Regions from separate parts of the Pseudomonas sp. LBUM1641 genome, predicted to be linked through region 1. Evidence: predicted binding sites of a transcription regulator. Region 1 holds the regulator's gene; each other region holds the start of a gene.
What was found. Region 1 encodes sigma-54, which starts transcription at its own class of promoters, with help from an activator protein. Its sites were predicted from a motif close to ANTGGCATNNANNTTGCTNT; they were not measured.
Positions count from the first base shown of each region.

Region 2: a site for sigma-54 is predicted at 6,609-6,628, ahead of ACA046_RS24255 (circularly permuted type 2 ATP-grasp protein). Genes of this name have one in related genera too.
Region 3: a site for sigma-54 is predicted at 7,952-7,971, ahead of flgB (flagellar basal body rod protein FlgB). Genes of this name have one in related genera too.

Region 1 is NZ_CP166815.1:6,008,393-6,018,314, forward strand. It holds gene ACA046_RS27645 (ATP-binding cassette domain-containing protein) at 1-779, opposite strand, end outside; gene ACA046_RS27650 (hypothetical protein) at 804-1,025, opposite strand; gene ACA046_RS27655 (KpsF/GutQ family sugar-phosphate isomerase) at 1,072-2,046, shown strand; gene ACA046_RS27660 (KdsC family phosphatase) at 2,047-2,571, shown strand; gene lptC (LPS export ABC transporter periplasmic protein LptC) at 2,580-3,152, shown strand; gene lptA (lipopolysaccharide transport periplasmic protein LptA) at 3,139-3,711, shown strand; gene lptB (LPS export ABC transporter ATP-binding protein) at 3,711-4,436, shown strand; gene ACA046_RS27680 (RNA polymerase factor sigma-54) at 4,621-6,114, shown strand; gene hpf (ribosome hibernation-promoting factor, HPF/YfiA family) at 6,190-6,495, shown strand; gene ptsN (PTS IIA-like nitrogen regulatory protein PtsN) at 6,508-6,972, shown strand; gene rapZ (RNase adapter RapZ) at 6,975-7,832, shown strand; gene ACA046_RS27700 (HPr family phosphocarrier protein) at 7,849-8,121, shown strand; gene ACA046_RS27705 (ZIP family metal transporter) at 8,160-9,053, opposite strand; gene ACA046_RS27710 (superoxide dismutase) at 9,085-9,696, opposite strand; gene ACA046_RS27715 (DUF2753 family protein) at 9,698-9,922, opposite strand, start outside.
Region 2 is NZ_CP166815.1:5,295,293-5,305,214, forward strand. It holds gene ACA046_RS24230 (3-hydroxyacyl-CoA dehydrogenase NAD-binding domain-containing protein) at 1-497, opposite strand, end outside; gene ACA046_RS24235 (acetyl-CoA C-acetyltransferase) at 514-1,719, opposite strand; gene ACA046_RS24240 (c-type cytochrome) at 2,401-3,204, shown strand; gene ACA046_RS24245 (transglutaminase family protein) at 3,413-4,216, opposite strand; gene ACA046_RS24250 (alpha-E domain-containing protein) at 4,213-5,163, opposite strand; gene ACA046_RS24255 (circularly permuted type 2 ATP-grasp protein) at 5,167-6,576, opposite strand; gene ACA046_RS24260 (ribonuclease E inhibitor RraB) at 7,014-7,355, opposite strand; gene ACA046_RS24265 (hypothetical protein) at 7,569-7,829, opposite strand; gene ACA046_RS24270 (START domain-containing protein) at 7,909-8,514, opposite strand; gene ACA046_RS24275 (YkgJ family cysteine cluster protein) at 8,559-8,813, opposite strand; gene ACA046_RS24280 (translation initiation factor 2) at 8,976-9,476, opposite strand; gene ACA046_RS24285 (aminotransferase-like domain-containing protein) at 9,581-9,922, opposite strand, start outside.
Region 3 is NZ_CP166815.1:5,388,080-5,398,001, reverse strand. It holds gene ACA046_RS24770 (Arc family DNA-binding protein) at 1-240, opposite strand, end outside; gene ACA046_RS24765 (hypothetical protein) at 273-578, shown strand; gene ACA046_RS24760 (PA3371 family protein) at 677-856, opposite strand; gene ACA046_RS24755 (hypothetical protein) at 877-1,104, opposite strand; tRNA gene ACA046_RS24750 (tRNA-Arg) at 1,442-1,518, shown strand; gene ACA046_RS24745 (MFS transporter) at 1,861-3,243, shown strand; gene ACA046_RS24740 (flagellar brake protein) at 3,304-4,053, opposite strand; gene flgN (flagellar protein FlgN) at 4,149-4,616, opposite strand; gene flgM (flagellar biosynthesis anti-sigma factor FlgM) at 4,665-4,988, opposite strand; gene flgA (flagellar basal body P-ring formation chaperone FlgA) at 5,130-5,894, opposite strand; gene ACA046_RS24720 (chemotaxis protein CheV) at 5,975-6,907, shown strand; gene cheR (protein-glutamate O-methyltransferase CheR) at 6,951-7,778, shown strand; gene flgB (flagellar basal body rod protein FlgB) at 8,015-8,422, shown strand; gene flgC (flagellar basal body rod protein FlgC) at 8,426-8,878, shown strand; gene flgD (flagellar hook assembly protein FlgD) at 8,895-9,623, shown strand; gene flgE (flagellar hook protein FlgE) at 9,655-9,922, shown strand, end outside.

The DNA of each region.
Region 1 (9,922 bases):
TCCGCTGCCGGAAAGTGAAAAGGCACCGGGCCATCGGGATCGCCGGTCATGAATTGGCGAATGCGCGGGTTATCAGCGTTCATCAGCTCTTCAGGCGTGCCCTGCCCCAACACCTGGCCATCGCCTACTACATAAAGGTAGTCGGCAATGCTCGCGGTCTCGGCCAGGTCGTGGGAGACCACGATACTGGTGATACCCAACGCATCGTTGAGCAGGCGGATCAGGCGCACCAGGACGCCCATGGCAATCGGGTCCTGGCCAACGAAAGGTTCGTCGTACATAAGAATTTGCGGGTCGAGGGCGATGGCACGGGCCAGGGCGACACGACGCTTCATGCCACCAGACAACTCGTCGGGCATCAAATCGATGGCGCCGCGCAGCCCAACGGCCTGCAATTTCAGCAACACGATGTCACGAATCATTTCATCGGACAGCTGTGTATGCACCCGCAGCGGGAACGCTACGTTTTCGAAAACGTCGAGGTCGGTAAACAACGCACCACTCTGGAACAACACACCCATGTGCTTGCGCGCATCGAACAGGTCGCTGCGCGAGAGCGTTGGCAGATTCTGGCCATTGACCCAGACTTCACCGGCGGACGGGCGCAATTGCATGCCCATCAGGCGCAGCAGCGTCGTCTTGCCACAGCCGGACGGCCCCATGATGCCCGTGACTTTGCCGCGGGGAATGCGAATATCCACATTATTGAAGATGCTGCGCGTACCGCGCTTGAAGGAAAGACCCTTCAGCTCGACCGCGTAGGCGTTATCGGCACTCATCTAAACTCCTTGGGATGCAGCCTTTCACTCAGACACCTTGTTTTCGACAAATGCTTGCGCCGAATAGACAAAAAGGCTGCGCGGACCGAACTGGCGGCGAACTATATCACTGCTGGTACAGCGCCCCCAAGGCCGGAACAGAGCTTGTTCAGAAACAGGACAGCTAAAAAAACCTTGCTGAGGTTCAATCTCAACCACGGGTGTAATGAATAAAGCCTGACGAACTTGCGTGAGGGAATTGATCATTACCGCTATAATCGCCGACTTTTCGTCAGGCTATACGATTTCAGACATGAGCCAATCCAGCGACCTTATCCAATCCGCACAACGCACCATCCGCCTCGAGCTCGAAGCCGTAGAAGGCTTGCTGGCCCATATCGACGCGGATTTCGTACGCGCATGCGAGATGATTCTGGCCAGCAAAGGCCGCGTTGTCGTGGTCGGCATGGGCAAATCCGGGCATGTTGGCAACAAGATCGCCGCCACCCTGGCGAGCACCGGGACTACCGCTTTTTTCGTACACCCCGCCGAAGCCAGCCATGGCGACATGGGCATGATTACCCGGGACGACATCATCCTGGCACTGTCCAACTCCGGTACCACCAACGAAATCGTGACCCTGCTGCCGCTGATCAAGCGCCTGGGCATCCAGCTGATCAGCGTGACCGGCAACCCGGACTCGACGCTGGCAAAAGCCGCCGAAGTGAATTTGAACGTGCACGTTGCCCACGAGGCCTGCCCACTGAACCTGGCACCGACCTCCTCCACCACCGCGGCCCTGGTGATGGGCGACGCGCTGGCCGTGGCCTTGCTGGAAGCCCGCGGGTTTACCGCTGAAGACTTCGCATTTTCCCATCCAGGTGGCGCCCTGGGCCGTCGACTGCTGCTGAAAGTGGAAAACGTGATGCACGCCGGCGACGAGCTGCCACAAGTCGCGCGCGGCACCCTGCTTAAAGATGCCTTGATGGAAATGACCCTCAAGCGCCTGGGCATGACCGTGATTCTGGAGTCCGACGGGCGCCTGGCCGGGGTTTTCACCGACGGTGACCTGCGCCGCACCCTGGACCGCAACCTCGACATCCAGACGGCAACCATCGACGAAGTCATGACGCCCCACGGCAAGACCGCACGCCCTGACATGCTCGCGGCCGAAGCGCTGAAGATCATGGAAGACCATAAAATTCTGGCGCTGGTGGTGGTCGATAGCGACGACCGCCCGGTAGGCGCCCTGAACATGCACGATTTGCTGCGTGCAGGAGTGATGTAAATGACCACCGACCTGTTGCAACGGGGCAAGCACATCAAGCTGGCGATTTTCGACGTCGACGGAGTGCTGACGGATGGCCGCCTGTACTTCCTGGAAGACGGCAGCGAATTCAAGACGTTCAACACCCTCGACGGCCAGGGCATCAAGATGCTGATGGCGGCGGGCGTGCAAACCGGCATCATCAGCGGTCGCAAGACGCCAGTTGTGGAACGCCGCGCACAAAACCTGGGGATTCCTCACCTGTATCAGGGCCGCGAGGATAAACTGGTGGTTCTGGACGAGCTTCTTGGCCAACTCAACCTAAGCTATGAGCAGGTTGCGTACCTGGGTGACGATTTACCCGACCTGCCGGTGATTCGCCGGGTCGGCCTGGGCATGGCCGTGGCCAATGCCGCGGCGTTCGTTCGCGAACACGCCCATGGTGTAACCACCGCCCGTGGCGGCGAAGGCGCCGCCCGTGAGTTCTGCGAACTGATTCTGCGCGCCCAAGGCAGCCTTGAAGCGGCCCACGCCGCCTACCTATAGAGCGTTTTATGCTGAGTAAAAAGATTCGCAATTTCCTGATACTTGCAGTCATCGCCGCGGTTTTTCTCGCGGTCGGTTATTGGAATATCAGCCCGGAGCGCTTCCTCGACAAGCCTGTTGCCCAGGTTGACGAGAGCGCTATCGACTATTACGCCATCAACGCCCACAGCATTCAGTACCTGCCGGATGGCAAGGTTCAGTATGAAATGACCTCTGACAAGGTCGAACACTTGAAGGCATCCGAGGTCACCTTATTGACCAAGCCGGACATGAACCTGTATCGCGGTGCCGAATTTCCGTGGCACGTCACCAGCGAGCGTGGCGAAGTCAACCCTGACGGCACCCAAGTGGAATTGATTGACTCGGTTCGCGTAGCCCGTACCGACGCCAAGGACCGCCAGACCATTATTACCAGCAGTCGCATGACCGTATTCCCACAGAAGCAATATGCGCAGACCGAGCAAGACGTTAGAATTGACGGCGCTGGCGGTGTATCGACTGGCAAGGGAATGAAAGCGTATTTGAAAGAAAGCAGGATACACCTGCTATCGAACGTAAGAGGACAGTATGAGGCTCGTTAAAACCCTCCCTATTTTGCTCGGCCTGGGCGCAGCACTGGGAAGCGTGAGCGCCTGGGCTCTGCCGAACGATAGCCAGCAACCGATCCACATTCAGGCTGACGATGCGCAGCTGGATGACAAGCAAGGTATCGCGACCTACACCGGCAGCGTGATCATCACCCAAGGCTCGATGAAAGTGACGGGTAATACCGTGACACTGACTCGCACCCCCGCAGGCGATATCGACGTGGTCACTTCGGTCGGCAACCTGGCGTACTTTGAACAATTGCAGAAAGTCGGCGACCCTACACCGGTCAAAGGCTACGGCAAGACGATCCAGTACCACGCCCAGCAAAACCGTATCGTGCTGATCGACCAGGCCCGCGTGATCAATGACGGCAACACCACCGACGGCGAGAAAATCGTCTACGACACGGTGAAGCAGATTGCCCAGGCCGGTCGTGCCACCGGTTCGAAAATCAGCACGCCGAAGCCGCGTATCGACATGGTTATCCAGCCGAAGCAGAAACCGGGCGCAGCCCAGCCGGCGCCGAAACCTGACGCGAAGAAGGCGAATTAATGGCAACCCTGAAAGCCCAGCATCTGGCCAAGGCCTATAAAAGCCGTCAGGTCGTGCGCGATGTCAGCCTGTCGATCGACAGCGGGCAGATCGTCGGCTTGCTCGGCCCCAACGGTGCCGGCAAGACCACCTGCTTCTACATGATCGTCGGTCTGGTGCAGGCCGATCAAGGCCGCGTCCTGATCGACGACCTGGACGTGAGCCACCAGCCTATGCACGGTCGTGCGCAGGCGGGTATCGGCTATCTTCCCCAGGAAGCATCGATCTTCCGCAAGCTGTCGGTTTCCGACAACATCATGGCCATCCTCGAGACCCGCAAGGAACTCGACCGCGCCGGGCGCAAGAAAGAGCTGGAAAGCCTGCTGCAGGAATTCCACATCAACCACATTCGCGACAACCTCGGCATGAGCCTTTCCGGCGGCGAGCGTCGTCGTGTGGAAATCGCCCGCGCCCTGGCCACTGCGCCGAAGTTCATCCTGCTGGACGAACCCTTCGCCGGTGTCGACCCGATCTCGGTCGGTGACATCAAGCAGATCATCCATCACCTCAAGGCCAAGGGCATCGGTGTATTGATCACCGACCACAACGTCCGCGAGACCCTCGATATCTGCGAAACCGCCTATATCGTTAACGATGGACAGCTGATTGCCGAAGGTGACTCCGCCACTATCCTGGCCAACGAACTGGTCAAGGAAGTGTATCTGGGTCACGAGTTCCGCCTGTAAACACGGTGGTATCAGGCCATTCGCCATGGAGCGCGGTAGTCAATAAAAACATCAGTATTTTTATTGTTACCGCGCTCTAGGCAAAGCCCCCGATATCAGGCATATAATTTGCTTATGTTTGGCGCTCACGCGCCCTGTCGTGGATGGCGCATTGCGCCGGCGAATAAGGTGTTAAGCCCCTGCCATGAAACCATCGCTAGTCCTGAGAATGGGCCAGCAGCTGACGATGACACCGCAGCTGCAACAGGCCATCCGCCTGCTCCAATTGTCGACCCTGGACCTGCAACAGGAAATCCAGGAGGCCCTGGAGTCCAATCCGATGCTCGAACGCCAGGAAGAAGGCGACGACTTCGATAATGCAGACCCGCTGGCCGACAACATCGAGCAAAAGCCCAACCCCGACGTACAGGAACCCTCCTATCAGGAAACCGCCCCTACGGTGGATAACCTTGAGGAAGGCGAATGGAACGAACGCATTCCCAACGAGCTTCCCGTGGACACCGCCTGGGAAGACGTCTACCAGACCAGCGCCAGCAGCCTGCCGAGCAACGATGATGACGAGTGGGATTTCACCACCCGCACGTCCGCCGGCGAGAGCCTGCAGAGCCATTTGCTCTGGCAACTGAACCTGGCCCCGATGTCCGACACCGATCGCCTGATCGCCGTGACCCTGATCGATTGCATCAACAATCAGGGCTACCTGGACGAGACCCTTGAGGAGATCCTCGAGGCCTTCGACCCGGAACTGGACATCGAACTGGACGAAATCGAAGCCGTCCTGCACCGCATCCAGCAGTTCGAGCCCGCCGGCATCGGCGCCCGCACCCTCAGCGAGTGCCTGTTGCTGCAACTGCGCCAATTGCCGGCCAAGACTCCATGGCTGGCCGAAGCGCAGCGCCTGGTCACCGACTACATCGACTTGCTGGGCAGCCGCGACTATAGCCAGCTGATGCGCCGCATGAAGCTCAAGGAAGATGACCTGCGCCAGATCATCGAGCTGGTGCAGAGCCTCAATCCGCGCCCGGGCTCGCAGATCGAGTCCAGCGAAGCCGAATACGTCGTGCCCGACGTGATCGTGCGCAAGGACAACGAACGCTGGTTGGTGGAGCTGAACCAGGAATCGGTGCCGCGCCTGCGGGTCAACCCGCAATATGCAGGGTTTGTACGCCGCGCCGACACCAGCGCCGACAACACCTTCATGCGCAACCAATTGCAGGAAGCCCGCTGGTTCATCAAAAGCCTGCAAAGCCGCAACGAAACCCTGATGAAAGTCGCCACCCAGATCGTCGAGCACCAGCGCGGCTTCCTGGAATACGGCGATGAAGCGATGAAGCCGCTGGTACTGCACGACATCGCCGAGGCGGTGGGCATGCACGAATCAACGATTTCCCGGGTGACCACGCAGAAATTCATGCATACCCCACGGGGTATATATGAGCTGAAATACTTTTTCTCCAGCCACGTCAGCACCTCCGAAGGCGGCGAATGCTCGTCCACGGCGATCCGCGCGATCATCAAAAAACTGGTTGCCGCGGAAAATCAGAAAAAGCCGTTGAGTGACAGCAAGATCGCTGGTTTACTGGAGGCACAAGGCATTCAGGTCGCCCGTCGAACCGTCGCCAAGTACCGCGAGTCCCTTGGGATCGCGCCTTCCAGCGAGCGTAAACGTTTGATGTGACGGGCGGGCCATAGCGTTCCAGTGGCGGGTACTCCTACCCGTCGCTTTATGCACTGGCAACGAAGGAGAAGCTGTATGCAAGTCAACATCAGTGGACACCATGTAGAAGTCACCCCTCCATTGCGCGAATACGTCGAGCTGAAGCTGAGGAAGCTTGAGGGCCATTTCGACAAGATCACCAACGTGCAGGTCATCATGAAGGTCGACAAGCTTCAGCAGAAAATTGAAGCGACACTTCAGATACCTGGTGGCGAAGTGGTCGCCAATGCCGAACATGAAGACATGTATGCATCAATCGACTTGCTCACAGACAAGCTTGACCGCCAACTTAAAAAGCATAAGGAAAAGCAGCAGAGCCTTCTTCAAGGCACTGGCCGCTAACACTCCCCACCCATGATCCGACTTGAAACCATCCTGACCCCCGGCCGTTCCCTCGTGAACGTGCCGGGCGGCAGTAAAAAGCGCGCCCTCGAACAAATTGCCAACCTGATCGGCCGCGAAGTGCCCGAAATGGATACGCAAGCTGTGTACGAGGCCCTGATTGCCCGTGAAAAGCTCGGCTCGACCGGCTTTGGCAACGGCATCGCTATTCCTCACTGCCGCCTGCAAGGCTGTGAGTCACCAGTCAGCGCCCTGCTGCACCTGGACGCCCCTATCGATTTCGACGCCATCGACGGCGCCCCGGTTGACCTGCTGTTTGTACTGCTGGTCCCGCAAGCCGCCACCGATGCGCACCTGGAACTGCTTCGGCAGATCGCCAGCATGCTCGACCGCAAAGAAGTACGCGACAAACTGCGCAGTGCCCCCAGCAATGAGGCGCTCTATCAGGTTGTCCTGGATGAACAAAACGGGCAGTAATCATGCGTTTGATCATCGTCAGCGGCCGTTCCGGCTCAGGTAAAAGCACGGCTCTCAATGTTCTTGAGGACAACGGCTTCTATTGCATCGACAACCTGCCCGCTGGCCTGCTGCCGGAACTGGCGGAACGCGCACTGATTCACACTGAGCTGGCGCAACCGCTGGTCGCCGTATCGATCGACGCCCGCAACCTGCCCAGCCACCTCACCCGCTTTCCGGAACTGCTCGAAGAAGTGCGGGCCAAGCACATTCATTGTGATGTGCTGTACCTGGACGCCGATGAAGAAACGCTGCTCAAGCGCTTCTCCGAAACCCGTCGACGCCACCCGCTGAGCAGCCCGCATCGTTCGCTGGCCGAAGCCATCGAGGACGAGACCAAGCTGCTGGGGCCGATCATTGACCTGGCCGACCTCAAGATCAACACCACCAGCCTGAACCTGTATCAACTGCGGGATGCGATCAAGCTGCGACTGCTGAATCAGCCGGAGCCGGGCACCGCTTTCCTGGTGGAGTCGTTTGGCTTCAAGCGCGGCATGCCGGTGGATGCCGACCTGGTGTTTGATGTGCGCTGCCTGCCCAACCCGTACTGGAAGCCGGAACTGCGCGATCAGTCCGGGCTGGACCAACCGGTGGCCGATTACCTGGCGGCGCAACCGGATGTGGAAGAAATGTTCCAGGACATCTCCAGCTACCTGCTCAAGTGGCTGCCGCGTTTTGCGGCGAGCAACCGGGCTTATGTCACCATCGCCATTGGCTGCACCGGCGGCCACCACCGTTCCGTCTACCTGACCGAACGCCTGGGCCAGGTGCTGCAACAAACCCTCAAGAACGTCCAGGTTCGCCACCGCGACCTCAGCTGAAAGGAACACCTCCGCGATGCCCGCTCTGGAAATTGAAATCATCAACAAGCTGGGCCTGCACGCCCGGGCCTCGGCCAAGTTCGTCGGCGTCGCCGGGCAGTTCCCTTGCCAGATTCGCGCGGGACGCACCCCCGAATCCATGGTCGACGGCAAAAGCATCATGGCCATGATGATGCTGGCTGCAGGCAAGGGCACGAAGATTCATCTGAAGACCGAAGGCGAGCAAGAGCAGGAAGCGATGGATGCGCTGGTGAAGTTGATCAATAACTACTTCGACGAAGGCGAGTAATCCCGCCTTCATGTGACCGAGTGAAGCCGGATGCGGCTTCACCCCAATGCTGTATCCATCACCATCATCAAACAGAACCCGATACACAGCCCCAAGCTGGCGAGTTTGTCATGGCCATTGCGCCGCGACTCGGGAATGACTTCGTGAGTCACCACCAGCAGCATCGCCCCTGCCGCCAGTGCCAGCCCCAACGGCAACAGCACCTCCGCCAGGCTTACCAGCCAGGCACACAGCACCGCAAACACCGGCTCTACCAAGCCTGACGCCGCGCCGATCAGGAACGCCTTGACCCGCGACATACCCGCGCCGGCCAACACCAACGCAATCACCAGGCCTTCCGGCACATCCTGCAAGGCAATGCCCATGGCCAAGCTGTCAGCGTCAGGCATACCACCGCCCGCCGAGACCCCCACCGCCATGCCTTCGGGAATGTTGTGGGCAATGATGGCGAACACAAAGAGCCAGATGCGCGGTGGTATCACCGGATGCTCCGGGCTCCCCACCAGCATTTCCGGGCTGGCGCCGGAGACCTTGCGATCCACCAGATACAACCCGAAGGCGCCCAGCATGATGCCGAAACTGATCAAGCCGCTGGCGGCCCAAGGCGTCAGCCCCAGGCTTTCTGCCGCCGCGATACCCGGTACGATCAGCGAAAACGCGGTCGCCGCCAGCATCACCCCGGCACCGAAACCGAGTAGCGTGTCATTCACCGCCAATGGCATCCGGCGAATCACCAGTACCGGCACGGCGCCCAAGGCAGTGCCAAGCGCGCAAATGGCGCCACCCTCCAAGGCTCGCAGGATGCGGGGTTCCAGGTCCAGCCAGGCCAGCCCTTGGGCCACCAGCAATGCAGTTCCTGCCAATAGCAGCAGCGAGCCAAACGCATAGCGAAACATTCGCACGCTGCTGATCGCCAGTGTTTCAGTGCCCATAGTCGGCCTTAGATCTTGTTATAGAGGAGTTTCAGCCCAGCGCAGCCTGGTAGCGTCCGGCAACTTCAGGCCAATTGATAACGCTGTAGAAAGCATTGATGTATTCCGGACGGCGGTTTTGATACAGCAGGTAATAAGCGTGCTCCCAAACATCCAGGCCGAGGATCGGCGTATTGCCGTTCATCAGCGGGCTGTCCTGGTTGCCGCTGCTTTCCACCACCAGGGTCTTTTGCGGGGTAACGCTCAACCACGCCCAGCCACTGCCGAAACGGGTCAAGGCCGCTTTGGTGAAGGCGTCTTTGAACGCATCGAAACCACCCAACTGTTCGTCGATGGCTTTGCCCAGCGCACCGTCCGGTTTGCCACCGCCCTTGGGCGACATGACAGCCCAGAACAACGAATGGTTGGCGTGACCACCACCTTGGTTGATTACCGCTGCCCGGAGTTTTTCCGGCAACTGCTGGACGCTGGATACCAGTTTCTCCACCGGCCAACCGGCAAACTCGGTGCCTTCGACAGCCGCGTTGAGGTTGTTGATGTAGGTCTGGTGGTGCTTGGTGTAGTGAATCTCCATGGTTTGCGCGTCGATATGCGGTTCAAGGGCATCGTAGGCGTAAGGCAGGGCCGGCAAAGTGTAGGACATATCAATGAGCTCCATAAAAAGGGCTGTTGCGGGTCGACGCATCCGATGGCGCCACGTTGCTGCCCAGCAGCCGGTGGGTACGCGGGTACTCACCGTGATCGCTGATGAAATTCAGCAGCTCGACGTAGGTCTTGCTGCTCTGGCGCAGGGCCGCTTCCCGCAATTGCGGGTTCAGGCGAGTGTCCTGCATCGTCTGCAACAAGCGCTGGTGAATGGCGCAGAGGTA
Region 2 (9,922 bases), 710 kb from region 1:
GGCAAGGCCTTTTCCAGCCCGAGCATCCGCACCATGCGCACGACACCGCCGCCACCCGGCAGCAGGCCGAGGGTGACTTCCGGCAGGCCGATCTGTACCGACTTGTGGTCCAGCGCCACGCGGTGTTGGCACGCCAGGCAAATCTCCCAGCCACCGCCCAGTGCCGCGCCGTTGATGGCGGCCACTACCGGTTTGCCGAGGGTTTCCAGGGCGCGCAGTTGCGCCTTTAGCACCAGCACGCTGTGGTAGAAATCCTTGGCGTGGGGCTTGTCGACCTTGATCAATTCATTGAGGTCACCGCCGGCAAAGAAGGTCTTTTTCGCCGAGGTGATAATCACGCCCGCAATCGAATCCTTCTCGGCCTCCAGGCGGACGACGGCGGCCGCCATGGCTTCGCGGTACACCCCGTTCATGGTGTTGGCGCTCTGGCCGGGCATGTCGATGGTCAGCACCACGATCTGGTCCTGGCCTTTTTCGTAACGAATGGCATCGGTCATGACTGATTCCTTAGGCTCAGAGGCGTTCGATGATGGTGGCGATACCCATGCCGCCGCCGACACACAGGGTGGCCAGGCCATACCGCTGCTGGCGCACCTCCAGTTCGTCGAGCAAGGTGCCGAGAATTGCGCAGCCCGTGGCGCCCAGCGGATGCCCCATCGCGATGGAGCCGCCGTTGACGTTGACCCGGGCGGCGTCGATGCCCATGTCCTTGATGAACTTGAGCACCACCGACGCAAACGCCTCGTTAACCTCGAACAGGTCGATGTCTTCAACCCGCAGGCCAGCCTTGGCCAGGGCCTTGCGGGTGGCCGGTGCCGGGCCGGTGAGCATGATGGTGGGGTCGGTGCTGGTGACCGCGGTGGCGACGATCCGCGCCCGGGGTTGCAGGCCGAGTTCGCGGCCACGGGCGGAAGAGCCGATCAGCATCAGCGCCGCGCCATCGACAATCCCGGAACTGTTGCCCGGTGTGTGCACGTGGTTGATACGCTCGACGTGGCTATAGACCCGCAAAGCAGTGGCATCGAAGCCCATCTGGCCCATCATTTCGAAGCTGGGCTTGAGTTTGCCCAGGCCTTCGAGGGTGGAATCGCCACGGATAAATTCGTCCTGGTCCAGCAGGACGATGCCGTTTTGGTCCTGCACGGCGATCAGCGATTTGTTGAAGGAACCGTCTGATCTTGCCCGCGCCGCTTTCTGCTGTGAGTGCAAGGCAAAGGCATCGACGTCCTGACGGGTGAAGCCTTCCAGCGTGGCAATCAGGTCGGCGCCGATGCCCTGCGGGGTGAAGTGGCTGTGCAGATTGGTTTGCGGGTCCAGCACCCAGGCACCACCGTCGCTGCCCATGGGCACACGGGACATGGACTCGACGCCGCCGACCACCACCAGGTCTTCAAAGCCGGAGCGCACTTTCATCGCGCCAAGGTTCACGGCTTCCAGGCCCGACGCGCAAAACCGGTTGATCTGCACACCGGCGACGCTGACGTCCCAGTCCGCCACCAGGGCGGCGGTCTTGGCGATGTCGGCGCCCTGGTCGCCCACCGGGGTGACGCATCCCAGGACGATGTCATCCACTTGCCGGGTATCGAGGTCGGTGCGCTGTTGCAGCGCGGTCAGCAACCCGGCCACCAGGTTCACCGGCTTGACGCTGTGCAAGGCGCCATCGACCTTGCCTTTGCCACGGGGCGTGCGTATCGCATCAAAGATGAAAGCTTGGGTCATGACGTCCTCGAATCACTGGGCAACGAATCGTGCTCTTACCTTAGGCGCCGGGGCGCCGGATTCAATGACCGAACCGCTCATTGACCTTGACGCTCACGCTCAGACGAACGGTAGGAGGCTATGGGAATTGGCTGATTAATCGTTTTAGCTGTCTAGCCATAGGGCTGGCGTCTGGCTGGCACTTGGCCTCATGCCTTTTTAATAAGATTTCTTCAGGCAATGAGATGAAATGGATCTAAGCCATGCAGAACCAGGGCTCTAAGGTTGAATCTGTAGGAGAAGTAAAAGGTTGCTGCCGGGTTTTGCTGGAGCACCTGTGAGAACTGTAAGAAAAAAGTCATGTAGCACCGTCATAGTGAAATCGACCGGCACGCATTTGACGCTCAGGAATAACAACAAAAGGCAGTCAGCCATGTTCAAACAATCGAAAGTACGTCAGGCGGGACTTATTCTTTTCGCCACCACACTGATTCTGATCTTGCCCAATCTAACCAAGGTTATTGGTTGACCTCTCACACCCCACATTCTGCGCAGACACAGCGCCAGGATCGCAGCCTTTGGCAGCGCCTTTCGGGATATTGCGCATAGCGATCCCGTCAGGGGCTGCCGTTTTGCGCGCCGGTTTCAGGTGGTTTTGCGGTATCGTGATACCCGCATCGTCACTCAAACACGGGCCCTTCCTTGAAACAGATCATCGTCCTCATAACCCTGCTGCTGGCCCTGCCGGCGTCTGCCGCACAGCTGGCCATCGAGCTGGATCACACCCGTAAAACCTGGGAAACCGCCGAGCTGCTCAAGCGCCCGGATGCGCAGACGGTGCAGATCGTTGATGACGTTTCCTACAAGCGCAACATGACGTATCGCGCGGTACCGCTGGCCGCACTGTTGCCCGGCATCAAGCCGGAAAATCATCTGCAGGCGGTGGCGCTTGACGGCTTTGCCGCAGAACTTGCGGCGGCGCCGCTGCTGTCAAAAAGCGGCTCGCAGGCCTGGTTGGCGGTAGAAGATCCGGCGCATCCCTGGCCGCCGCTGGCGGACGGCAAACCCAGTGCCGGGCCGTTTTATCTGGTGTGGACGGACCCGCAGGCCGGGCATATCAGCCCTGAACAATGGCCGTTTCAGATCTCCGGAATCAAGCAAATGACAACGGTTGCGGAGCGCTTCCCGGCGTTGCTACCGGACCCGAAACTGGCGGCGGACGATCCGGTAAATCAAGGCTTCGCGTTGTTCCAGAAGAACTGCCTGGCGTGTCATCGCCTCAACGGGGCCGGCGATGCGCAGGTGGGGCCAGACCTGAATATTCCTTACAACCCCACTGAATATTTCGCCGGGGATTTCCTCAAGCGTTACATTCGCGACCCGCAAGGCATGCGGCATTGGCCACAGGCGAAGATGCCAGCGTTTGCGGCCAGTGTGCTGCCGGATGCGGACCTGGATCTGCTGGTGGGGTACTTGAAGCATATGGCGGGCAGAAAGCAGCCTTAAGGCTCGGGTAAATCTGTGGCGAGGGAGCTTGCTCCCGCTGGGCTGCGCAGCAGCCCCAATCAGACAATCACATTTCGCCAGACAGAACTCGGGGGCATGCTTTGGGGCCGCTTCGCAGCCCAGCGGGAGCAAGCTCCCTCGCCACAAAAAGCTTTCCTGGCACAGAGAGCTTTCCTGCTACACAAAGCTCCCTCTCTCTCCCGGATTCCTACTGCTGCTGCACCGAAATCACCGGTGTCGGCGCCACAAATACCTTGGCATGCATCTGCTCATGCCCTCCCCCACGGCGCATGCCCCGCACCGGGCAGGCGTCCAGGTAATCCAGGCCCACCGCCAGCTTCAAATGCCGTTCCGGCCGGGCCAGTTGGTTGGTCACATCAAAGCTGTACCAGGCGTCATCCAACCAGGCTTCGGCCCAGGCATGGCTGGCCAGGTGCTCGCAGTCTTCGCTGTACAAATACCCCGACACATACCGCGCCGGAATGCCCAGGCTACGGGCACAGGCGAGGAAGGCGTGGGTGTGGTCCTGGCACACCCCGGCACGCCCGGCAAACGCCTTGGCCGCACAGGTGTCGACTTCGGTAGAGCCTGGCGAGTAGGTCATGTACTGGTTCAGCGCATGCATTAAATCAATCAACGCACTGCGGTCGCGGCGCTGGTGGCAATGCTTTTCGGCAAAGCTGCGCAAGGCATCGTCCGGCTCAGTCAAACGGGTGCAGCGCAGGAACGGAAACGCCGACTGGCTTTCATGTTCGGCTTCGCGCAATTCGTCGATATCCACCTGGCCACGGGCGCCGATGATGATGGCTTCGTGGGGCTCGTCCATGGTTAGCACGTGCAGGATATTGCCGAACGGGTCCAGTTGCGCCCGCACCGGCCGGGGCAGGTCCAGCTGCCAGCTAAGGACGTGCTGGCGCTCGCTGTCGTGGGGCGTGAGCCGCAGGTACTGGATGCTGGCGCGCACCTGGTCTTCGTAGTGGTAGGTGGTTTCGTGGCTGATGGAAAGTCTCATGCCGCCTCCAGGTAGGAACTGTAAATAGCATCGCCCAGCTCGCGCACGAGGGGGATGAAGTCGGTCAGCCAAGCGTGCAGGCCTTCCTCGAGAATTTCGTCGATTGCGGTAAAGCGCAGGCGTGCATCCATTTCGGCCGCCAGGCGCTGGGCCGGGCGACCGTTGATGCCGGGCAGGCTGCCAAGGATCTGGTCGATCTCTTCACTGCACGCCCGCAGCGAACGCGGCACGTCGGCGCGAAGCAGCAACAGCTCGGCGACTTGCCGGGCGCCTGGGGCGTCGCGGTAGATCTCGGTGTAGGCCTCGAAAGAGGACAAGGCCCTTAAGAGCGCACTCCACTGATAGTAGGCGTGGGCGGTGCCATCGGTGACCGCTTCGGCCTGGTCGCCGGCCATTTCATAGCGGGCATCCAGCAGGCGAAGGGTGTTGTCGGCCCGTTCGATAAAGGTACCGAGGCGGATAAAACGAAAAGCGTCGTTACGCATGATGGTGCCGTAGGTGGCACCACGGAACAGGTGGGAGCGCTCCTTGACCCACTCGCAGAACCGACTCATGCCGTAACGACTCAGGCCTTGCTGGGCGATGTCGCGAATTTCCAGCCAGGTGGCGTTAATGTTTTCCCACATGTCCGCGGTAATTCTCCCACGTACCGCATGAGCACTAGCCCGCGCCGCACCGAGGCAGCTGTAGATGCTCGCCGGGTTGGCCGCATCCAGAGCGAAGAAGTGCAGCAGGCGCTCGGCGTGCAGCTCACCGTGACGCTCGCGGTAATCGTCGAGGGTGCCGGTGATCAGCAGCGGCATTGCCAGTTCATGCAAGCCATCGCCGCGCCCGTCCTGGGGCATCAGCGACAGCGAATAACTGACATCGAGCATCCGTGCGAGGTTTTCCGCACGCTCCAGATAGCGCGACATCCAATACAAATCCGAGGCAGTTCTACTCAACATATTTCAATCCTCGACCACCCAGGTGTCTTTGGTGCCGCCGCCCTGGGACGAGTTGACCACCAGCGAACCTTCCCGCAGGGCCACACGGGTCAGGCCGCCCGGCACTACGCGGGTTTCCTTGCCTTGCAACACGAACGGGCGCAGGTCGATGTGGCGCGGGGCGATGCCGTTTTCGACGAAGGTCGGGCAGGTGGACAGGCACAGGGTTGGCTGCGCGATATAGGCGTGGGGCTTGGCCTTGATGCGTGCACGGAAGGCTTCGATTTCCGCCGCCGAGGCGGCCGGGCCGACCAACATGCCGTAGCCACCGGAGCCCTGGGTTTCCTTCACCACCAGTTCCGGAAGGTTGGCCAGCACGTGGGACAGTTCACTGGGATTACGGCACTGGAACGTCGGAACATTCTTCAGGATCGGCTCTTCATCCAGGTAAAAACGGATCATCTCGGTGACGAAGGGGTACACCGACTTGTCATCCGCCACCCCGGTGCCGATGGCATTCGCCAGCACCACATTGCCCGAGCGGTAAGCCGCCAGCAGGCCCGGCACGCCGAGCATGGAGTCCGGGTTGAAGGCCAGCGGGTCGAGGAACGCGTCGTCGAGGCGGCGGTAAATGACATCCACCGCCTTGGGGCCGTCGGTGGTGCGCATGAACACACGGTCATCACGTACAAACAGGTCGGCGCCTTCCACCAGTTCCACGCCCATTTCACGGGCCAGGAACGCATGTTCGAAGAACGCACTGTTGAAACGCCCCGGAGTAAGTACCACCACGCTGGGGTTATCCAACGGGCTGGAGCTTTTCAGGGTGTCGAGCAACAGGTTGGGGTAGTGATCGATGGGTGCGATGCGCTGAGCAGCAAACAGCTCGGGGAACAGGCGCATCATCATCTTGCGGTCTTCGAGCATGTAGCTGACACCGCTGGGGGTGCGCAGGTTGTCTTCGAGGACGTAGTAAGTACCGTCGCCATCGCGTACGAGGTCGACGCCGGAGATGTGGGAATAGATATCGCGGTGCAGGTCCAGGCCCTGCATCGCCAACTGGTATTGCTCGTTGGCCAGCACTTGCTCGGCAGGGATGATCCCGGCCTTGATGATCCGTTGTTCGTGGTAGAGGTCGGCGAGGAACATGTTCAGCGCCTTGACCCGCTGGATGCAGCCGCGCTCGACGATCCGCCACTCACTGGCCGGGATGCTGCGGGGAATCGTGTCGAAGGGGATCAGGCGCTCGGTGCCTTGCTCATCGCCGTACAGCGTGAAGGTGATACCGGCCCGGTGAAACAGCAAATCGGCTTCACGCCGGCGCTGGGCCAGCAGTTCCGCAGGCGTCTCGGCCAACCAGCGGGCGAATTCGCGGTAATGGGGGCGCACAAGCCCTGCCCCGTCGTACATCTCATCGTAATAAGTGCGGATCATGCCGTACTCCTTGTCACCCGGACGCCAGAACCATCGCAAGGCCCGTGCCAGCGGCATAAACACTTAAGTATCAATCAGTTGGATATAGGCGCAGGTCTCACCGCACCATCCCGGTGCAGCAAATGCCCGCTGTCATGGGCGACGCCTCATTGAAATGCAGGCCATGACTATCACCAGCATAGTCAGAGTTGATTTCACTGCCCGGCAAACCCTGGGGATAATCACCTCCATCGGCTGAACAGGACATGTCCTACAGCCTCACCCTTTGCTTGATGGGTAACGTGATACGGCATGTACCGATCGGTTCCCCTTCGCTCCGATCTTCCCTTTGGCCACCCTGCTCGGGTGGCTTTTTTTTGTGCAGGTTTTTTCCCAAGCCAGAAACAAAAACGGCCGACCCAAAGGTCAGCCGATACGCTGTGTTATTGCTCATGCCGCTACATGGGTAACCCACGCACCTCCTGTTTGACGCCCCATCCCTCAATGATCCCGCCCAAGGGCTCGACCACCGCCTCAAAGTCCTGCTCGAAGTCTCCTATGCCGTCGTAGGTGGCGAACATGATTTTGCTCAGTTCCAGGTACCAGGCGCCGTCATCCCGCGCGCTGACCTGGGCATTCAGGGATTCCCCACGAAACCGACCCGCAGCCCGGCGCGCACGTTCCTCATCCGGGAAAATGGCGTAGAACTCGATGGGGTGGAAACGTGAGAAGTCAAAGCCGCCCTCTTTCATGCGGCGCAACACGTTGGTGCTGATGTCTTCTTGATAGGCTGTGCTCATGAAACGTCCTCCTCAAACCGATGGATAGACTTTCCGTGCTTCCCAAGGCCCGCGCTGTAACGGCGCGGGTGTTACGGCAATGACGTCGCCGCTGGGACACAAGCATGTAGCTGACAAGACCAGACCTTAGCGATTCATTCGCTGATCTCGATTGCAGAGTAACGCGAAGCTTTCAGCTCCACCAGAGTCTGTTTAAGGGCGTACAGGAAATGTTCAGGCGGCGGGGTCGACCTTGAGGTCTTTAATGCTGTTTTGATCTTTCAGGATCTTCACCGTCGGTTCGGCGATCCGCCCTTCGAGATCGTTGAGATCCAATTCCTTCAGCACCGGAGACACGCGGGCGCGAACCAGGCGCGCAGCCTCTTCAAGGGTCGGTTTTTGCTCACATTCGAATTGCTCGACTACCGACTCACCATGATCATCAGTGAAGGAAACGTTCCACTTTGGCATCAGAGCCTCCTCGATAAAACCCATGGGTGGGCTTACCTCTATCTGGACCTTGAGGGCTTGGAAATCGTTCCACTCAAGGCAGGAGGCACCTGATCAGCTGCAGTTATTTTTCAGCGTGTTCTTTCAAAGCTTTCAAGGTGTTGAACGGTGCGTCCACCACAAACTTGTTGGCCAACCACGACGGCACGCTGCCACCTGGCTCGGTGTGCACCTGGTAGGTCACTTCGGTCAGGTTGTCGCCTTTAGGTACCAGCTTCCAGTAACCGTCAACCTGGGCTACGCGCACATAGCCTTTGACTTCGGGCTGGTAAGTCGGCACTTCCAACAGCTTGCGGGTCACGCTGCCGTCAGCGGCCTTGGTGGTGGTGATTTCCAGGATCGAGTCACGGTCGGTAACCGGGAACGGCGCCTTGAACTGGGTGTAGGTCCAGCTCTTGTCACCTTCTTGCTTAAGCAGTTTTTGCGATTTGCATTCGTGGATCCAGGAACAGGCCCCGGCCACGTCTTCCTGCAACGCCTGGATCTTGGCCAGCGGTGCCTTGATGGTGGTCACACCGCGATAAGCCTTGTATTTGGAGCCGGCAATTTCACTCAACGACACTTTGATGCCGTCTTCATCCTTGGCAGTCTGCCAGTCTTCAGCGTGCGCTGCGGCAGCAAACATCACGGTAAAACCGCACAACACAGCAATTCGTTTCAGTGAACCCATGGTCTTATTCCTTATTGTTGAAGTTCAGTACTTTGAACAGCCCACTAAGCCGCGGTCATCTGTTCCCACCAGCCGATCAACTTGATCGCTTCTGCCTGGCTGTTGCCACAGACCTCGATATCCGCCTGGAACGAACTGCACACCGCCGGCCGCTCTGGCTGACCAAACAACTGGCACAGTTGTTCGACCGAAAGATGCAGGCAGCGTTCGCCCGCAGGTTTGCCGGCAGGCATTCCCGGCAACGGAGAACTGATGGATGGAGCAATGCAGCAAGCGCCACAGCCTTCACGGCATTTCATGACGAACAGATCCTCGACAACTCAGTGTTGATGGCCACGTAAGACTACGCCCTTAAACAGACGTTTTAAATTGGCTTAACAGGGGTTTTTCACCCAAAACAAAAGTGACTGACCAGTCTGCGACAGAAGGTCAGGAGTGCGCGTCACTTTTACTCGTCGGGTTTATTGCTTGAATTCGAAATCCAGCGCCGCACCTTCTACTTCGCGGCGTTCTTCGTTGCGCAATTGCAGCTGCATTTCATTGCTGAGCAGGCGCCCGTTGATCTGGAACGCGCTGTTATCCGTGGGCTTCTCGGCAAACATCGGCGGCAGCAGCGGCACGTTCTTTGGCTGCGGCATGGTGCCGAGGGGTTGCAGGTGGCGGACCATATTGGACGGCAGGCTCAAATCCAGCTCTGCCGGCGGCAACTTAGTTTTGGCCACTTCGTGGGCCGATTTTGATTTGCTGGCGATAGGCGCACGTTTTTTAGTAGGCGCGGCTTTCTTTGCCGGAGCTTTCTTTGCCACCGGTGCCTTCTTTACGGGAGCGGCTTTTTTTGCTGTTACTTTTTGCTGGGTGCTGGCCGCAGGCGCCGTTTCACCGGCAGGAGCCGCCAGGACGGCGCCAGCGTTCCCCAGGCTTAACAGACAGACCAGCAGCGCAGCAGGAAAGGTATAAGTCATATCGCCAGCAGCATTAACGGCAGAAGGCCATATGCTCGCTTGTTGAGGACGGTATGACAAGCATGGTAATTAGCCAGCTACCCTTCGTGTCCCCTTTCCACGCCTCATAAACCCGCTGCAGTCTCCTGGCATAACTGGCTTGCCAGCATGCCAAGGGTCATCAACGCGCGCTCGGCCTCGCGGTTCCACGGCGTGCCGCAGTTCAGGCGAATACAGTGGTTGAACTGTTCCGTATTACTGAAGATCAGCCCCGGTGCAATGCTGATGCCCTGCTGCAATGCGCGCACGTGCAGTTCCTGGGTATTGACCCGTCCCGGCAAACTGACCCACAGGATAAAGCCGCCTGTCGGCCGGGTCATCTGGGTGCCTTCGGGGAAGTATTGCTGCACTGCCAGCTGGAAGGCGCTGAGGTTCTTGCGGTATTCCTGGCGGATATAGCGCAAATG
Region 3 (9,922 bases), 620 kb from region 1:
CTGCAGCAGTTCGCGTTCGTGCAGTGACAGCTCGGGGCTGTCCAGGCGCATGCTCAGCTCGTCGCCCAGCGCACCTTCCTGAATCAGGCTTTGTTCCAGGCGTGCGATGATTTCGGAGTTCATGCTGCGGTGATGATTGCGAGCCACCTCGGCAATGCGTTCCCGCATTCCGTCTGGCAGACGTACGACGAACTTGTCAGCCGTACGGCTGGAATAAATTGCCTGTTTCAATGGGCGCATATATTTAACCGGTTAGTTCAGGGGAGCGGTTTTTGGAATTGGCCGCAAGATGCATGTTAGGACAAGGCTTGCTGCCAAATGTTCAACCTGAATTGCAAAGAGGCCGCATCATGCCTCAGATTTGCCAGTTCCTTGGCGTCAATTCCGTGACAAATATTGAACCGGCTACCGGCTTTATGCCAGTACTCATTTCAAAATTTGCGGACTGGTTGGAAAACTTTTCCACGGACGCACCCAAAAGTGTGTTGAGGCCGCAGGCCCTGGGCGCAAAAGGCTTTTCGGGCGCACATCCTATAGCAATATGGCCTTTTGCCCTTAACTTTAAGATTAGTGGCTAATTGCCAATTTACGAGGGCGGAGCGACATATGGTCAGTTGTTCGGACGGGTGAGCCTGAGGGTGGCTGCTATTTGCAAGAGGACGACGAGCGGAGGGATTCAGCGCAATACGGGGTCGAATTTGATGCGGCGACCAATGATGATTGCCAGTACCCACAGGCTGCCAAACACGCCGGCGGCAACGAATGAGACGGTCTGTACATCTTGCGACAATACGTTCAAGCCGAGGCCGGCGGCGGCCAGGGCCAGGGTTAGAAACAACCAGGCGGACTTGGTCATGGAATACTCCGGTAAGCGGTTCAGAAAACCCAGTGTTCAGTCGAAGGGGCGGCCTGAGTGCCCTGGGTCAGTTGCAGCGGTGATTGCATGTTCGGCTTCATGACTGCCAGCTGCGGGCGCTGCTGGAGGTGATGGGGAATCGCCTGGCTGACCTGCGCGGCATCATCAGCGGTTGTAGATTGAAAATGGAACATCACCAGCGCAGCCAGAGCAACGGTATTGAGGGCTAGTAGAATTGCGCTGTTCATGGGCATGTTCTCCGCAGATGGCTGGGCCGGACTGTATTTGTAGGATAAAGGATTGCAGGCGCCGTGCCAGTCTTTATTTGATAATAAATCCTTTAAAATCAAATAGTTATATATGTCCTATGTTGTCGTGATGTTGCAATTTGCAATGATGGCATTTTGGGGTAATGCATTTTGCACGACGGTTGCGAATTGCCCGCAATCATTGCCTGGAATGAGCCTTGGTGCCGCGGGCATAGGCCTACACTCAAAAAGCCCACGGACGACATGACAAAATTGACCTGCGCCGTTAACATGCACGCCGTCCGTCGCCGTGCTCTTGGCCGGCTGGCTGTCATTTGTCCCAGTAGCTCAATTGGATAGAGCATCCCCCTCCTAAGGGGAAGGTTGGCCGTTCGAACCGGCCCTGGGACACCACATAATCGTTCCTGCCCACGCGGCCAGAACTTCAGAAAGCCCCGATCAGATCTATCTGGCGGGGCTTTTTTGTGGCTGGGCCCCTGTGGTCGCCAGTCTTTTCAAACACCAACCGAACCTTGCCCGCGTTTGAGGTTCACACGGGAGGCAAGGGCGAAGCGGCGCAAGTATTCGTCGGCATCGTGTACCTCGCAGGTCACTGTCGAGCGTCTGACACGTAGCCAATTGGCATGAGCAAAATATTCCCCGGCAACCGCGTGTTTTGGCTGTCCGGACCCGACGACCCGGGACTATCATTCCGATAGCCCTGAACCCCATTGCAAGGAGCCGCTCGGAACGCCGATGCGCCAGATCTGGAAACCTTTTCGAGCCCTTTATTTTGCTTCCCTGATGATGCTGATCGGCTCCGGCCTGCTCAGTACTTACCTGGCCTTGCGCCTGGCGGCAGATCACGTCGACAGCCTGTGGGTGGGTGCGTTGATGGCCGCCAACTATTTTGGCCTGGTCTTGGGGGGCAAGATCGGTCACCGCCTGATTGGCCGCGTCGGGCATATCCGGGCCTACGCCACCTGTGCCGGGATCGTCGGCGCGGCAGTGTTGGGCCACGGGCTGATCAACTGGCTGCCAGCCTGGATTGTGCTGCGGATGATTGTCGGCCTGGGCATGATGTGCCAGTACATGGTCATCGAGAGCTGGCTTAACGAGCAGGCTGAAGCCAAGCAGCGCGGTGCGGTGTTCAGCGGCTATATGATTGCTTCGTACCTCGGCCTGGTGCTGGGCCAACTGATCCTTGTGATGCACCCTGAGTTGGGCCTTGAGTTGCTGATGCTGGTCGCGCTGTGTTTTGCGCTGTGCCTGGTGCCGGTGGCCATGACTCGCCGTATTCACCCGGCACCGCTGCATCCTGCGCCGATGGAGCCGCGCTTCTTTATCAAACGGGTGCCGCAATCCCTCAGTACGGTGTTGGGCGCCGGGCTGATCGTGGGTTCGTTCTACGGTTTGGCGCCGCTTTACGCGTCCCAGCAGGGGCTGACCACCGAGCAGGTCGGTCTGTTCATGGGTAGCTGTATTTTCGCCGGGCTGCTGGTGCAATGGCCGTTGGGCTGGTTGTCTGATCGGTATGACCGCGCGCTGTTGATTCGCTGCTTTGCCTTGTGCCTGGCGGTGGCTGCGTTGCCGTTGGCGATCATGACCCAAGTGCCGTTGGAAGTGCTGTTTGTTGCGGGCTTTCTCTGTTCCCTGGTGCAGTTCTGCCTGTACCCGCTGGCCGTGGCGTTTTCCAACGACCACGTCGAGGGCGATCGCCGGGTGTCGCTCACGGCGATGTTGCTGGTGACCTACGGTGTCGGTGCCAGTATCGGGCCGTTGTTGGCCGGTGTGGTGATGAAGCTGTTCGGCAGCCACATGCTGTATGCGTTTTTCAGCCTGTGTGCGTTGATCCTGGTTTGGCGCATTCGGCCCAAGGCAGTCACCAACCTGCATCAGGTGGACGATGCACCGCTGCATCACGTAGCGATGCCCGACAGCATGTCCAGCTCGCCGCTGGTGGCGTGCCTCGACCCGCGTGTGGATGAGCAGGTGGTGCAGGACCAGATGCAGACCGCCGTTCCGGACCCTGAGCCTGAAGTCGATCCTGAGGTGGAGGAGCCATCAACGGTCACCGAGCCCCCGGAGCATCCGGACCCGGATGAGCACCCCCACGACTTGAGCAGGGCGCGTCCCTGAAAACAAAAACGGGCAGTTCCCTTGAGGAGCTGCCCGTTTTTTTATCGCGACCCTTAGTGTTTAAAGATCATCGTCCTTGTCGAAGCGGCGCGCTTCACGCTGCAGTTGGTACACAAACCGCTCGACCTGACGCTGCACCAGCCCGCTCATGTTATGAAAGCGTACGCCGGCGAAGGTGGTGTTGATCCTTTCTTCGAAGTGCAGGTAACGCAGTTCCACCGAGGTGGTCATGCTGCCAAAGGGCAGGGCGGCGATGAAGCGGTCGTAGACCTGGCCCAGTTGCAGGCGCTCGGAGATGTCCCCTTCGAACCGCAATTTGCAGCCAGTGGCGGAAATGTCCAGCAGCTTGCCGCTGATGGGGGCCTTGAGTTTGTCGCCACCCAGCTCCACGCCGACCAGTTGCGCCAGCTTCAGGGCGGCGCGGAAGGCATTGCGACGCTGATGGTAAATCACTTCGTCGGGCATGCTGCCGCGGTAAATGCGGTGGCCGCCGGCTTCGTCGGTGGTCAGGGTGCCGTTGCTTTCCCAGGCCACCCGCACGCCATCGTGAAAACCTTCGATACGGAAAGCTTCGCCATTCTCTAGGTAGCGTTCGCCGTCCCGCGGGATCATTTCGTCGAGGGCCAGCGTCTGGCTGTCCCGGTCGATTTCCACCAGGTAGCTTTGAAAGCGCTGGTTGCGTTCGTGGAAGGTGATGATCAGCGGATCATGGCTCTCTTGCAGCATCCGCAAGGTGCCAGCGATTTCCAGCGGCGTGGTGAGTACCTTGGGTGGCTGCGGAGCATCTTCCGCGTTAGGGGCGTTGAACACGGTTCTTCCATCTCCAGACAAAATACGACTACACGCAAGTGCTTTCATTTTGCCAGCATGTGACACGCCTTGGATAGGGCGCGCTTAAGCTGGTTTCAGGCTTGGCTGCGGGTGCTTGGCTTGGCCAGGCGCGAGGTAGAGCCTTGAGCGTTGTAGAGGGCCGGAGGCTCGCCGCCGTGGAGGATACGCAACTGATTGGCGGTGGTGGCTTGCTGAAGCTGGATCGCCTGGCCGTTGAGAATGTTGGTTTCCTGGCACAGGGTCAGCAACTGGTTAAGTTCTTTGCTTTGGGCCAGCAACTGGTCGCCCACCGTGGAGTGGCTGGCGAGTTGCTCCAGGCCCTTGTGGTCGGCCGAGAGGCCCAGGCTGAGGAGAATCTGGCTGCGCTTCTTGCCGTGCTGTTCCAGCAGGACGATCAGCGACTGCTTGCGCGCCAGGATTTCTTCCAGCATGCGCATGTCCCGGCCGAACAGGGCCAGGGACTCTTCCCGAAGTAGCTCCAGCAACTGCTGTGCAGGAGGCAGGTCTTCAATGATCAGTTGTAGCAAGTTTTCGTCGTGCATGGCTGGCCTTGGGGTTTAAGCGTCCAAAAGCCTGGCGCAGGCCTTTGCCTAGCGCTCAGCTTCGAAGTTAAGCAGCTTGCTGGCTACACGGTTGCTGTCGACCTTATAGCTGCCATCCGCAATCGCCTGCTTCAATTCGGCCACGCGGGCTTTGTTGACAACCGGTTGATCGCTCAGCGAGTCAGTGACCTTCTGCAACTGTTGAGCCTCATTGCTCAGGTGTACCGATTCCCCGCTTTGGCTGGCACCGGCCTGTTCTGTCTTGGCAGGCAGAGGCTGGGACTTGGCTTCAACGCTGTCTTTGGCACCGTTGGTGCGCGAAGATCCGGGCGTTGGCAGGGCGTTATTCAAACGACTGAAATCGATGACCATGTTAAAAAACCTCTGGGTATTTGGACGCTTGCCATGTTTTCGGCCATACCCGGACAAACTTTAGGCTCGATTGACAATAAACCTATACGCGATACCGCTTTGCGCACAGTGTAGGAAAAGCCGGCGTCCGATGCCAGTGATCTATAAAGCCACCTCAACTTGCCCCGGTGCCGTCACCCGGGCCTTGATCACGCGGTTGGAGTTGAGGTTCTTCACGCGAATCTGCTCACTCATGCCGCCATTGGACAGGGCTTCCCCCGGCATTTTTACATTCAGGCCGCCGCTGCTGGCGGAGATCACCACCTGGTCACCTTTGCGCACCACTTCGGCCTGCTCAAGATGAACCAAGGTAATCACCTGGTCGGCAACCATTGGTCGGGTAAGTTTTTGCCCGAGCGCCTGGTCCAGGGACGTGAGATAGCCCTGATTGATTTGGCTGATGTCCCGTTCGCGCATCGCAACGTCCTCATAACCAATGATTCCGGTGCGTTTCAGCGGGCGGGTCACCACCACGACGTCGCGAAACAATTTGACCTGGGCCGGTACAAACACCGTCCAGGGCGAGGCGCCTTCGCAGCGCACCTTCACGGTCACGCGCCCGATGGGTTGGGCGGGGCTCTCCAGGGAGGCTGTCAATTCCTTGTCGCACATGGGCATGCGCAGGCGCGGATCCAACTGGTTGACCTGGATTTCATAGCGGCCCGGTGTCTGGGTCGTCGCCAGATAATCTTCTACAGTGAACTCAAGAAAGCCTTGAGTGACGCCGATAAGTAGATCAGGCAAGGTGACGTTATCGGCGCGGGCCGGCTGGCCCGTAGCCAAGGCAAGCAACGCCATCGAGGCGCAGAGTAATCTGCGGTACTGTGGGGATCGGGAGCGTCGGGAAACTGTCGTTTTGATGTCCATGGCCAATAAAAAAGCAAAGCTCGTGCCGTTTAGTGTTGGGTACGCGTCGTACCCCTAAGTTTTAGCGTAGGAGTCTGGGCATGGCCGGTGTAATGGATTCAGTAAACCAGCGCACACAGCTGGTGGGGCAGAATCGCCTGGAGTTGCTGCTGTTCCGTCTGGACGGCAAGCAGTTGTACGGGATTAACGTCTTCAAGGTTCGGGAAGTGCTGCAGTGTCCCAAGCTGACAATAATGCCCAAGTCCAGCCCGGTGGTTTGCGGTGTGGCCAATATTCGTGGCGCGACCATCCCGATTCTTGACCTGGCCATGGCCACCGGTTCGGCGGGTTTGCAGGACCGCGAGAGCCCGTTTGTGATCATCACCGAGTACAACACCAAGACCCAGGGTTTCCTGGTGCGCTCGGTGGAGCGCATCGTCAACATGAACTGGGAAGAGATCCATCCGCCGCCCAAGGGCACCGGCCGCGATCACTACCTCACGGCGGTGACGCGGGTCGACAACCAGTTGGTGGAAATCATCGACGTGGAGAAAATCCTCGCCGAAGTGGCCCCGACCTCGGAGGCGATTTCGGTGGGTGTGGTAGACGCCGAAACCGCGCACAAGGCGATCTCGCTGCGGGTGTTGACGGTGGATGACTCCTCGGTGGCGCGCAAACAGGTGTCCCGTTGCCTGCAGACGGTTGGCGTTGAAGTGGTGGCGCTCAATGACGGTCGCCAGGCCCTGGATTACCTGCGCAAGCTGGTGGACGAGGGCAAGAAGCCGGAAGAAGAATTCCTGATGATGATCTCCGACATCGAGATGCCGGAAATGGACGGCTACACCCTCACGGCCGAGATACGCAACGACCCACGCATGCAAAAATTACATATCATCCTGCATACTTCGTTGTCGGGTGTATTCAATCAGGCGATGGTCAAGAAGGTCGGTGCTGATGACTTCCTGGCCAAATTCCGCCCTGATGACCTGGCATCCCGGGTAGTCGACCGGATCAAGGCAGCAGATCACGGCTAGGGGCCTTTTCCCTGGCGGTCACACGATTTAAGAGGCGGTATCATTGTCTACGGGTAATTTGGATTTCGAACAGTTCCGGGTCTTCCTGGAAAAAGCCTGTGGCATATTGCTCGGTGAAAACAAGCAGTACCTGGTATCCAGCCGTCTCAACAAACTGATGGAGCAGCAGGGCATCAAGTCCCTCGGGGAGTTGGTGCAACGGATCCAGGGCCAGCCGCGCAGCGGGCTCAAGGAGATGGTGGTCGATGCCATGACCACCAACGAAACCTTGTGGTTTCGCGATACCTATCCGTTTGAAGTGCTCAAGAACAAGGTGCTGCCTGAGGCGATCAAGGCCGCACCGGGCCAGCGCCTGCGCATCTGGTCGGCCGCCTGTTCGTCGGGGCAGGAACCGTATTCGATTTCGATGTCCATCGATGAGTTCGAGCGGACCAACATGGGCCAGTTGAAGGCCGGGGCGCAAATTGTGGCCACGGATTTGTCCGGCACCATGCTCACCAACTGCAAGACCGGTGAGTACGACAGCCTGGCACTGGGGCGCGGGTTGTCTCCGGAGCGCTTGCAGCGTTTCTTCGATCCTAAAGGCGCGGGGCGTTGGGCGGTCAAGGCGCCGATCAAGAGCCGGGTCGAGTTTCGCTCGTTCAACCTGCTGGACAGCTACGCCAGCCTGGGCAAGTTCGACATGGTGTTCTGCCGCAATGTGTTGATCTACTTCTCGGCCGAGGTGAAGAAAGACATTCTGTTGCGTATCCACGGCACCCTCAAGCGCGGTGGTTATCTGTTCCTTGGCGCTTCCGAGGCGCTGAACGGTTTGCCGGATCATTACCAGATGGTGCAGTGCAGTCCTGGGATCATTTACCAGGCCAAGTGATGAATGCTTGAACAAAAAAGGGAGGCCTGCACAGGCCTCCCTTTTTTTATGGCCGCAAAGCGGCAAACCCTCATTTGCCGCTTTACTGGCGTTTCGCGGAAACCCTTTGCCGCTTTTCTGGCATTGCCGCCGGCAATTGCCCCGCAAACCCTTGTAATACGGCCCTCAAAAGAATTGGCATGCCGATTGCTATAACCCTGTTACGAAAAGCAGGTCAGCCCCTAAAGGTTTCCGCCATGAGCATCAGCTTCGATAAAGCGCTCGGTATCCACGAACAAGCCCTGGGCTTCCGCGCCCAGCGTGCCGAAGTCCTGGCTAACAACATCGCCAACGCCGACACCCCGAACTACAAGGCTCGGGACCTGGACTTCTCTGCCGTGCTCGCCGCACAGCAAGACAAGACCAAGAACGGCACCTTCGGCCTGAACATGACCAACAGCCGTCATATCGAAGCGCAAGGCCTGGGCAATGGTGACGAGTCGCTGCTGTATCGCACGCCGATGCAACCGTCGATCGACCAGAACACCGTGGACGCTCAACTGGAGCAATCGGCCTACGCCGAGAACTCGGTGAACTTCCAGGCCAGCTTCACCCTGCTCAACAGCAAATTCAAAGGGCTGATGTCAGCCCTGCGTGGAGAATAAGCCATGTCCCTCGCCAGTGTTTTCAATATTGCCGGTAGTGGCATGAGCGCCCAGACCACGCGCCTCAACACCGTCGCCAGTAACATCGCCAACGCCGAGACCGTGTCTTCGAGCATTGACCAGACCTACCGTGCCCGGCACCCGGTGTTCGCCACCATGTTCCAGGGCGGTCAAGGCGGCCAGAGCGGTAGCGGCGATTCGCTGTTCCAGAACCAGGATGCCGCAGGCCAGGGCGTGCAGGTGCTTGGTGTAGTCGAAGACCAAAGCAATCTCGAAGCCCGCTACGAGCCGAACCACCCTGCCGCGAACGAAAAAGGGTACGTGTACTACCCCAACGTCAACGTGGTCGAGGAAATGGCAGACATGATTTCCGCCAGCCGCTCGTTCCAGACCAACGCGGAAATGATGAACACCGCCAAAACCATGATGCAGAAGGTCCTGACCCTGGGTCAGTGATAAGGGGCGCCAAATAATGGCCATTGTTGATACCAGTTCGACGAACACGGCGGTCCAGGACCTTTTCAATTCCAAGGTCAAGACTGCGACAGATAACAGCAGCGTCGGCGACGCGGCCAAGTCGGCGACGGGTAACCAGTCGTTGGGCAAGGACGCGTTCCTGCAACTGCTGGTCACCCAGCTGAAAAACCAGAACCCGCTGTCGCCCCAGGACAACGGCGCGTTCGTGGCACAGCTGGCGCAGTTCAGCAGCCTGGAAGGCATCAACACCCTGAACGACTCGGTGAATGCGATTTCCAGCAACTTCAGCTCCTCGCAGGCACTGCAGGCTTCGTCGCTGGTGGGTCGCTCGGTGATCACCCAGACCGACAAGTCCATGGTCGACACCAGCAAGAGCATGACCGGCTCCGTGGCAGTGACGGCGGCGACGGGCAACGTCTCGGTCAAGATTACCGACAAGGACGGCAACGTCGTTCGCACCCTCGACATGGGTGCCCAGAGCGCCGGCAATTCCAGCTTTGTCTGGGACGGCAAGAACGATGCGGGCGAGACGGCACCGGCCGGCACCTACACCTTCAATGCCACCACCAAGAATGACAAGGGCGACTCGGTTGCCTTGCTCACCTCGCTGCCGGCAACGGTGACCAGCGTGACCCTGAGCCAGACCGGCGGCGAAATGCTGCTCAACCTGGCGGGCGGCATGGGCAGCATCAAGCTGTCGCAAATTCAGACTATCGGTACATAGAGCCGGCTAGATACGGCAAAAGGAGAGAACAATGTCTTTTAATATCGGCCTTAGCGGCCTCTATGCGGCCAACAAACAACTGGACGTGACCGGTAACAACATCGCCAACGTCGCGACCACCGGCTTCAAGTCGTCCCGTGCCGAATTCTCGGATATCTACGCGGCGTCCAAGCTGGGCACCGGCCAGAACAGCATCGGCAACGGTGTGAACCTGGCAGCAGTGTCCCAGCAGTTCACCCAGGGTGACGTCAACAACAGTGGCGGCACGCTGGACATGGCGATCCAGGGCGGCGGCTTCT